Regions from separate parts of the Paenibacillus sp. NPDC058174 genome, predicted to be linked through region 2. Evidence: riboswitches for the same ligand, from Rfam matches in the RefSeq annotation. Region 2 holds a riboswitch; the other holds the start of a gene.
The links. Region 2 has a riboswitch for ZMP and ZTP ahead of ACFVVF_RS05330 (DJ-1/PfpI family protein). Riboswitches for the same ligand answer to the same signal wherever they lie in the genome.
Positions count from the first base shown of each region.

Region 1: it holds a riboswitch for ZMP and ZTP, as region 2 does, so the genes downstream of both, rpiB (ribose 5-phosphate isomerase B) here and ACFVVF_RS05330 (DJ-1/PfpI family protein) in region 2, are expected to answer to the same signal.

Region 1 is NZ_JBHVUY010000003.1:558,783-563,429, reverse strand. It holds gene ACFVVF_RS18600 (serine hydroxymethyltransferase) at 1-701, opposite strand, end outside; gene ACFVVF_RS18595 (TIGR01440 family protein) at 762-1,370, opposite strand; gene rpiB (ribose 5-phosphate isomerase B) at 1,397-1,852, opposite strand; ZMP/ZTP riboswitch at 2,076-2,156, opposite strand; gene ACFVVF_RS18585 (low molecular weight protein arginine phosphatase) at 2,327-2,899, opposite strand; gene ACFVVF_RS18580 (manganese efflux pump MntP) at 2,939-3,526, opposite strand; gene ACFVVF_RS18575 (L-threonylcarbamoyladenylate synthase) at 3,708-4,647, opposite strand, start outside.
Region 2 is NZ_JBHVUY010000001.1:1,196,236-1,200,882, reverse strand. It holds gene ACFVVF_RS05340 (MMPL family transporter) at 1-1,336, opposite strand, end outside; gene ACFVVF_RS05335 (TetR/AcrR family transcriptional regulator) at 1,411-2,028, opposite strand; gene ACFVVF_RS05330 (DJ-1/PfpI family protein) at 2,575-3,174, opposite strand; ZMP/ZTP riboswitch at 3,229-3,309, opposite strand; gene ybaK (Cys-tRNA(Pro) deacylase) at 3,436-3,921, shown strand; gene ACFVVF_RS05320 (GTP-binding protein) at 3,918-4,647, shown strand, end outside.

The DNA of each region.
Region 1 (4,647 bases), on a different contig from region 2:
CCGCCGCGAGGTCCGCGAAGCGTTTTGTGTGTAGTTGTCGTTACGAAATGCGCATATGGAACCGGGTTTGGATGCAGACCAGCCGCAACCAGACCTGCGATGTGGGCCATATCGACCATGAACAAAGCGCCTACGTCTTCTGCGATTTTGCCCAATTTTTCGAAATCAATTGTACGCGGGTAAGCACTTGCGCCGGCAACGATGAGACGAGGACGGTGCTTGAATGCCGCTTTGCGGACTTCATCATAGTTAATTGTGAACGTATCTTCGTCAACGCCATAAGCGACGAAGTTGTACAGCAGACCGGAAGCGTTAACCGGGCTGCCGTGCGTCAAGTGGCCGCCGTGTGCCAGGTTCATGCCGAGAACCGTGTCGCCTGGTTTGAGGACAGCCAGATATACCGCCATGTTCGCTTGTGCGCCAGAGTGAGGCTGAACGTTGGCGTGCTCTGCACCGAAAATCTCTTTCGCGCGATCGCGTGCGATATCTTCAACGATGTCAACATGCTCGCAGCCGCCGTAGAAACGTTTGCCCGGGTAGCCTTCTGCATATTTGTTCGTCAATACGGATCCCAGTGCTTCCAGAACCGCTTCGCTTACGATGTTCTCAGATGCGATCAGCTCGATGTTGTCGCGTTGACGCTGCAATTCAAGGCCCATTGCCTTCAAAACTTCAGGATCTTGCTTACGTAGATTTTCCATAATAATGCCTCCTATAGTTAATTAATGGTTTATATAAATTAGAGACAACGGCTCATGCCGCTAGTCGCAGGTTCCCGGCGATTGCTCTACCGCCAGGCCGCTTTCTTCGGGCTCTGCCGAGTAAACGGCGCGTGCGCCGCCGATCAGCTTCGGACGGGCATAAGCCATCGTTACATGTGCAGATCCAATGCTCTTAATCGAAGGGCGAACCGGTACCGCCACCCGCCGTAAATGCATGCCGATGAACGTATCACCGATATCAACCCCCGCGTGTGCGGCTACCGTCTCAACGAGACATGCCCCGTTAAGCTGACGGTATGCGTAGGCCGCCATCGAGCCGCCTGCTTTCGGAACCGGAACAGCCGCCACTTCCTCCAGCCCGTACTTCTCCGCTGCCTCTCGTTCAATTACAAGTGCACGGTTCAAATGCTCGCAGCATTGAAAGACCGGGTAGAAGCCGATGTCGCGCCGGGCTGCCTCCACGCCTGTAAAAATTTGCGAAGCTGTCTCCACCGTTCCGGAGGTTCCAATGCGGTGGCCCAGCACCTCGCTCGTACTCGTCCCGATGACAAGCAGCTGTCCTGCGGCAAGGCTTCCCGCCTCGGCCAATTCACGGATGATCTGCTCAACATCAGATGCAATGTTCGTTATTTTGTCATTCCCGCTCATGGACGATCGTCTCCTTCTTGCATAGGTTAGGAGCGTGAATATTGGGCTTCGATTTGATTCACTTTGTCCAGACGGCCGACATGGCGCTCTCCGCCCGAGAACGGCGTTTCCAGCCAGATTCGGACGATTTCCTGCGCTACGCCAGGGCCGATGACACGCTCGCCCATCGCGAGCACATTGGTATCATTATGCTCTCGGGTCGCTTGGGCAGAGAACAAATCATGCACAAGCGCACAGCGGATGCCAGCGACTTTATTCGCCGCGATCGACATTCCGATGCCGGTGCCGCAGATCAGGATGCCGCGGTCGGCTTGGCCGCTCGCAACGCGTTCTGCAACAGGAAGCGCATAGTCGGGATAATCGACCGATTGACTGCAGTCGCAGCCGAGATCCTCGATTTCATGTCCCAGCGATTCCAGATAAGGGACGATAACGTCTTTCAGGGTGTAGCCTCCGTGGTCCGCGCCGATTGCAATTTTCATAGTGGGTTTCCTCCTAAAGGTATGTGCGTCGATTACCGGGCAAAACGGCCATTCCTTTAAACCTTTGGCGTTTTGCTTAGAAAAGATAAGCTTCATCATGAAAGGGTCAAGCTGCTTACCTTTGAAGTCGAAAAATAACACTATCGCTTCAATCTCACGATTTATTATACCTAAATTCGTCGAAAAAGACGAAAAAAGAGCATGACATGCTCTTCAGCATGCTGCTCTTTGCCCAGGCGACCGGCCGTATGTTCCGATGCTCCACCGTGGTTACCCACTTCCGTCGCCAGTTACATCGGAAACCGTCTTTGTATTCTCATCATAGCCGATTCCTATCCGAAAATCAATCATCCTTTATCCTTTTCCAGTGCGGAAATTTACCATATGAATAAGCTCCCTGTTTCAGTTAATAAGAGCTGATTCGTAACCGAATTAAAGGAAGAGACGTTGTTGAAGCTTCTGCCAATTTCACTATTATTGAAGCTTGCCGAGCAGCTTGCGCAGTCCTTCTTCGATTTCGTTCGCGCAGCTCCGGTACATCTCCAGTGTACCGCCGAACGGATCGGCGATATCCGTACCCGGAATGCGCCGCTCCAGCTCCAGCAGCCTCGACCGCTCCTCGATGCTCAGCTGCTGGCCTAGAGCCAGCTTCATGTGCATTTCCGTATAGAGGCGCTCCAGCTCCTGGATATCTGCCAGCGCCAAATCATCTTGATGCGCGTACTCCTTCAACGTATGCGTCTTGTCTACTGCCTCAGGGAAGCCTTGCAGCAGCCCTCTCTTATGGCCAGCGGTCATCGTTAAGATAAGATCCGCCCATTCTACAGCCTCGCCAGTCAAAGCGCGTGATGCGCCGCGATGCTCGATATTCCTCTCCCGTAGCGATTCAATAGCATAGCGCGACACAGCCAGACCATCAATGGTCGATACGCCTGCAGAGCGGATCTCAAGTGCAACGCCTTGGCGTTCTGCCATATCCTTCAGCATCGCCTCAGCCATCGGTGACCGGCAGGTGTTGCCCGTACATACAAATAAGATGCGCTTCATGCTGCTGTCCCCTTTCTATTCGAGAGACCATGAACATGGTCAGAAAATAAACATAACTCCGAAAATAAATAAAATCGCTCCGCCAAATGCTTCGCCATAACCGCCAAGATTGCGGCTCACTCTCCGTCCAAGCATCAGACCCATTATTGACATTAATCCGCCGAAAAAACCGAACAATAGAATCGTGAGCAGCAGATCGGCCTGGAACATCCCAAGGGTCACGCCAACGGAAAAAGAATCGATGCTGACGCTCAGCGCAAATAGAAAGGTTCCCGTGACGGAACGGTAATCCAGCGATTTAACCTCTTCGCCTTTAATCGAGCTATAAATCATATGCCCGCCTAGCAAAACCAGCAAAATACCCGCTGCCGTAGTCGCAACATGGCCTAACAAGCCGCTTACGAATTGCCCGGCAAACATGCCCCCGAGCGGCATAATAATATGAAAGAGAGCAATGACGCTGCTTAGCTTCAATATATCGCGTAATCGAATGCCTTTCAATCCGATTCCAATACCCAATGAAAAAGCATCCATCCCCAGTGCTACCGCCATTATAAGCAGTGTCGCAAACTGTCCAGCGTGCAAAACGGCTTCATTCACGCAGTCTCTCCCCCTGTCCGCATCCATTCATTACCCAACATATGCGGACAAGACGCCAAACATACGAATGAATAGGCAAAAATGATGGGAAGAGATAGAAAGAAAGAGCAGAGGCTGCATCTCTTGTCGTGCCGGAATTGCTTTATAGCAGCGGTTTTAGTGGAGAAGCATACAGAAGCCACTGGTAAAAGCGGTCGGGCATCCCAAACTATAATCGGGTTACTTGATTACCCGCTGCTTTGGCGAGCCTATTCATTAAGGCAAGGCCAATACCCTGCTCTTCACAGCCCTCCGCCCAGATGCGCTGTACCCCTTCGGCGTCAAACTGTCTTAATGCTGCATACAGCCGTTGTGCCGCATGCTCCAATTGATGCTTCCCGCCACCGTAAGTGAGCACGACATCGGCGTCGAAATCACCTTCCCGTTCCGCAAATACGAGCACCCCGGTTTTCAGGCCGTCGCGTTTAGCACCCGCTATACCTTCCCGGATATAAGCAGCCGTCTCAATCGCATCGCCCTGAACGATCTCCATATCGCCTGCCGGGGCGTAATGTGTATACTTCATACCGGGCGAGCGGGGCGCTTCCTCCGTTTCGGACTTAGCCGGCGGCGTATCGATAAGCGCTTCAGGCACAGCTAACTTTAATTGTTCCGGCGTAACGCCGCCTGGCCGCAGAATGCGAATCATATTGTCGCCGGCAAGCTCGATAACGGTCGACTCCAGCCCAACGCCTGTCGCTCCGCCATCTACAACGCCTGCGATGGCACCGTTTAGATCCTCCAGCACATGTGCAGCAGTTGTCGGGCTGGGTCTCCCCGAACGATTGGCGCTGGGAGCTGCAACCGGACAATTGGCTTGTGCAATGAGTTCCAGTGCCGCAGCGTGATCCGGCATGCGGATGCCAACCGTTGCTAATCCCGCTGTAACAAGCGGCGATAATGCATCAGGTTTAACCGGCAGTACAATTGTGAGCGGCCCCGGCCAAAGCTGTTCCATCAACTGGCTTGCCAATTCCGGATACGGCAGCACCAACTCACTCAGCTGTTCGATATTGGCGATATGAACGATAAGCGGATTATCGGAAGGTCTGCCTTTTGCGGCAAATATCTGTTCTACCGCTTGTGTATTCCTTGCATCTGCCCCAAGT
Region 2 (4,647 bases):
TTTGTCTAGCCGTCGTATCCAAGTTAGCTGAAGCGCCGGAAGGAATGCCGAGCTCCATTTTCGCCACTGGAATGGCTGCCGTGCCGAGAACGGCAATCACTCCGATAATGATGAACCAGCGGAATTTCACAGTGCCTTTAGCCCAGCGAATTGAAAAGCCTTGCTTTGTTTTGCGGTCAGAGCTGTTTGCTTTCGTTCGGGCTTTAGGAGAGCAGATGCGTTCGCCAACGAAGCCGAGCAGGGCGGGCAGAAGAGTCAGCGCCAGCAATACAGTGACGAACACCGTCACACCTGCGACTATTGCCATCGTAGACAAGAACTCAATACCAATGACAAGCATGCCGAACAACGCAATAATAACCGTTAATCCGGCGAAAAATACCGCGCTGCCAGCTGTGCCTACAGCTCGGCCGGCTGCTTCGCGCGCGCTTAATCCCTGATCCAAAATCATGCGGCGCTGACGATTGACGATAAAGAGCGAATAGTCGATGCCGACAGCTAGTCCAATCATGACAGCCAAGATCGGCGTAATGTCATTGATCGCAATGAATTTCGAGAAAGCAAACGCGCCTCCGATGCTGATCGCCACGCCAAAAATAGCGGTAAGCAGCGGCAGGCCTGCTGCAACGACAGAGCCAAGTGTAATAATGAGTACAACGGCTGCGACGAGAAGCCCGATTACTTCTGTGGAGCCGATGGCAGGTGTGCTTTTCAGCGAATCACTAGGTATTGCAGTAATGCCCGAATTGTTCTGTTCGGCTGCCATCGCAGCGTCGATTACGGCGTCCGGAACGGATTTGGGCAGCGATGCCTGTTGAACGGTAAATTGGAACTGGAACAGGGCGAGACTGCCGTCCGATGAGAGCAAGACGCCTGGTACAGGCATGCCATTTACCATCAATGGGCCATAAGGAGGCATCTCAGCCGGGGTTGCCTGATTCGTGTCTGCACCTTGAGCCGTTTGCGGGGCCGAGGCGCCCATCTGGCTAGGATCAGAACCTGCTGCAAGACCAGCTTCCGCTGCTAATTTGGCAGGATTAATGACATATTCTACATTATAAACGTCTTCAATTGCTTTTTGGATTAATGCTAATCGTTCCGGTGTATCCAGACGTTCTCCTTTAGGAACAGTAAATGCAATACTGGCTTGTCCGCCCGAAGCCTCTGGAAGCTCTTTCGTTAGCTGATCTAGCACCTTTTGCGATTCTGTGCCGGCAATTTTCATTTCAGAGCTGGAATGTATGCCGTTGACTCCAATCAGGGTACCTACAATTCCTAGAATGACGACCCATGCGATAAGAAATTGCCATGGCTTGGCGTATGCGGATTTTCCCAACTTGTACAAAAATGTTGACATGTAATGTGTTCTCTCCTTTGTATCATGCTGACTGGCAGGGCATATGAATGATGTTAAAACCCGTTGCGTAAATATTCGAACATCGCGTTCAAGTATTGCTCGAATGGAATCGCATCGGTTGGTTCAGCTTCGTTCTCTCCGGGGAGCAGCACATTCAGACTGCCATCGAGGATGGGCACAAACGCGCCGTAAACCGCTCCAGCTAGCAGATGAGTATATCCGGCCTTATAGCGTCCTCGAGTGAAAGGCTCAAGTGCTTCTTGCGCGGATATTTGCAAGCGTCGGAATACTCCCAGAATGTAAGGTTCAAGCGTCGGATGCTGCTTCGACAGTGAGACGAACTGACGCAATTTAAGCAGAAACTCCGCGGTGAACTGCATCTTCATTAAGCTGTACAGCAGATCAAGCGGTGTTGCATCTTGCGGCATGCTTTTAATTAATTTGTCATATTCGTCTACACTCGTATAAGGGACTGCAACGGCAGCAACCGCTTCTTCTTTACAGGAAAAGTAGTTGGCGAACGTCCGTCGAGAATAACCGGCCTGCTGCACGACATCGTCGACAACGAAGCCATCCAAACCTTTTTCAAGCGCGAGCTCGAAGGCAGCTTCGGCTAAGGCAGAGGCCGTGGCTTCTTTTTTCTTGTCACGCAAGGTTTGTTTAGCAATCAAATGACTATACCTCCTTATTGAATTCGTATATTATTATGATTGCCCAAAATGCAAACATGCACAATGGGCAAGTTTTTCGAAATTGTGAACTTTGGGATGAAACAACATCCGTAGACTGGTGTCTAGATAGCCGAGGATGAATGGTTTGCGAAAGCAAATGATAGCGTGTTAGCGAACCAGCTTCGCTATTTAATGCCGGAAATTTCCTTCATACATACAAATCAAGCGTAAAATGCCGTTATTTTGATGGATAAGGGTAAAAGTTTCTCTATTGAGAAAATGATATCCGCTATAGCGAAACTGAGTGCGTAATTGTCTTTCTCAAAAAAGAACAGCTAAATCTGATTCAGATTCAGCTGTTCTTTATGCGTTTTTGGTCTTTGAAGGTGGGGGGCGAGCGGAGCGGTTCGAGTTCATGCTGACTTTTTGAAGATTCTATCCATCATTGGAGTCGCGGAGCGACAAAAAGGCTGGAATCAAGAACGGCAGCATGAACCGAAACGCGCAGCGAGCCCTTGCCTTGCTTTGCCTTGCCGAGCCGAAGTCTTAAATCGAATTATAATTGTACTCCATAAGCGTTGCCGTTAACTGCGCTCTGTCCGCTCCCAATAATCGCCCTACAACGTACAACGACATATCGATTCCTGCGGACACTCCCGCTGATAGAATGATTTTGCCGTTATCGACGTAACGCTTATCCGCTATAATAACTGCCGATGCCGGAGCTGCAGCTTTCAATTCTTCGAGAGCCCGATGATGTGTTGTGATGTTCAGGTCTTCGAGCAGGCCTGTTTTTGCAAGAATAAGTGCACCCGTACATACAGATAGGACAAGCTCCGCGGTCGCTGCAGTTTGGGCGATCCAATCAGTCAGCGCTGAATTGTTCATTTCCGTTCTAGCGCCCGGACCGCCAGGGACGATAATCAGATCGGGAGGCGGACAATTGTGAATGGTGTAAGCAGGGTTTATGCTTAACCCGCCTAATACAGTTACGGGGCCTTCATCCGGTGCGACCGTATAGATTTGAAAGTCTTTTCCGCCGCCGCTGCTTGTCAGAAACACTTCAAAGGGGCCTGTAAAATCAAGCGCTTCAATCTGGTTGAATACGACAATCGCTACTTTTCTTGCGAGGCATACCTGATCCATTCAACATCTCTCCTTTGGAATGAAAAAAAAGCATTTGGCCGCAATCGACCAAATACCTTTTGCCCAGGCGTACGGCTGTATGGCCTGTGTGCTTCCCCGTGGTTATCCACGTTTACGCCAGTCACACCCAGGTGTTGCTTAATCATTTTATATCAAAAGTTACATAAAAAGGCAACGGGTAATGGCAGATAGAGAATATGGCTTGCTCCTGTTAAAATAGATACAGCTCAAGATGATTACGATTAGAATGGGGAAGCAGCAATGGCCGAGACGAAAACAAATGCGATGCGGATGCTCGACAAGTCCAAAGTGCCGTACAGCATCATGACCTATGACAATGAAGATGGACAAATACATGGCGCAGCTGTCGCCGAAAAAATCGGAAAACCGCCGGAGATTGTATTTAAAACGTTAGTTGCCCATCAAGGGCCGAGCCTCTTCGTGTTTGTCATTCCTGTCGCAGAGGAGCTGGATCTGAAGCTGGCGGCTAAAGCGGCTGGGGTGAAAAAAATTGAGATGCTTCCGGTAAAGGATCTGCTAAAGTGGACCGGTTATGTACGCGGGGGATGCTCGCCAATCGGAATGAAAAAGCTTTATCCTACCTTTATTGATAGTGGAGCAGAATCATTAGCCCATATGTTAGTGAGCGCCGGAAAGATCGGCTTCCAGATGGAGCTCGCGCCGAAACAGCTTGCCGAGCAAGTATCGGCTGTATTCGTTCCGCTCATTAAGGCGGGTACTGCATGAACGCAAAGCGCAACGTAACGATTGGATTGCTGGCACATGTCGATGCGGGGAAAACAACTTTTGCAGAGCAGCTGCTCTATCATACAAACAGTATTCGAAGCCGAGGGCGTGTCGATCACCAGGACGCCTTTCTCGATAGCCACGAGTTGGAGAAAGCCCGCGGCATTACGATATTTGCCGACCAGGCGGTGATGAGCCGCGGCAATACGGATTATTATTTAATTGATACCCCTGGCCATGCCGATTTTTCTGCCGAGATGGAGCGGGCGCTTCAAGTAATGGATTATGCAGTCATTATTGTCAGTGCAGCCGAAGGGATCGAGGGACATACCGAGACGGTGTGGCAGCTGCTGCAAAGCCATCGCATTCCGGTATTTTTCTTCATTAACAAAATCGATCGAAGCGGAGCTGACGGGGATGCCGTTCTGGAACAAATTCGAGAACAACTGACGAAGGATGCCGTGGAGATGAGCGGCAGCTTGTCGGAAAACGTTCAGGATTCGCTTATTTCATTTGCGGCAGAGCGGGATGATGAGCTGCTCGAGGCTTATCTGGAAGGAAACGTGGAGCCAGCTAAAGTGATGGCCTCGCTTCGTCAATTGATGAAGCAAAGACTCCTTTTCCCCGTGATGCGGGGATCGGCGTTAATGGATATCGGCATTGCCGATTTTCTGAGCAATTTGGAGCTGCTGGCTGAAACGGATTATGACGATTCGGCTCCACTCG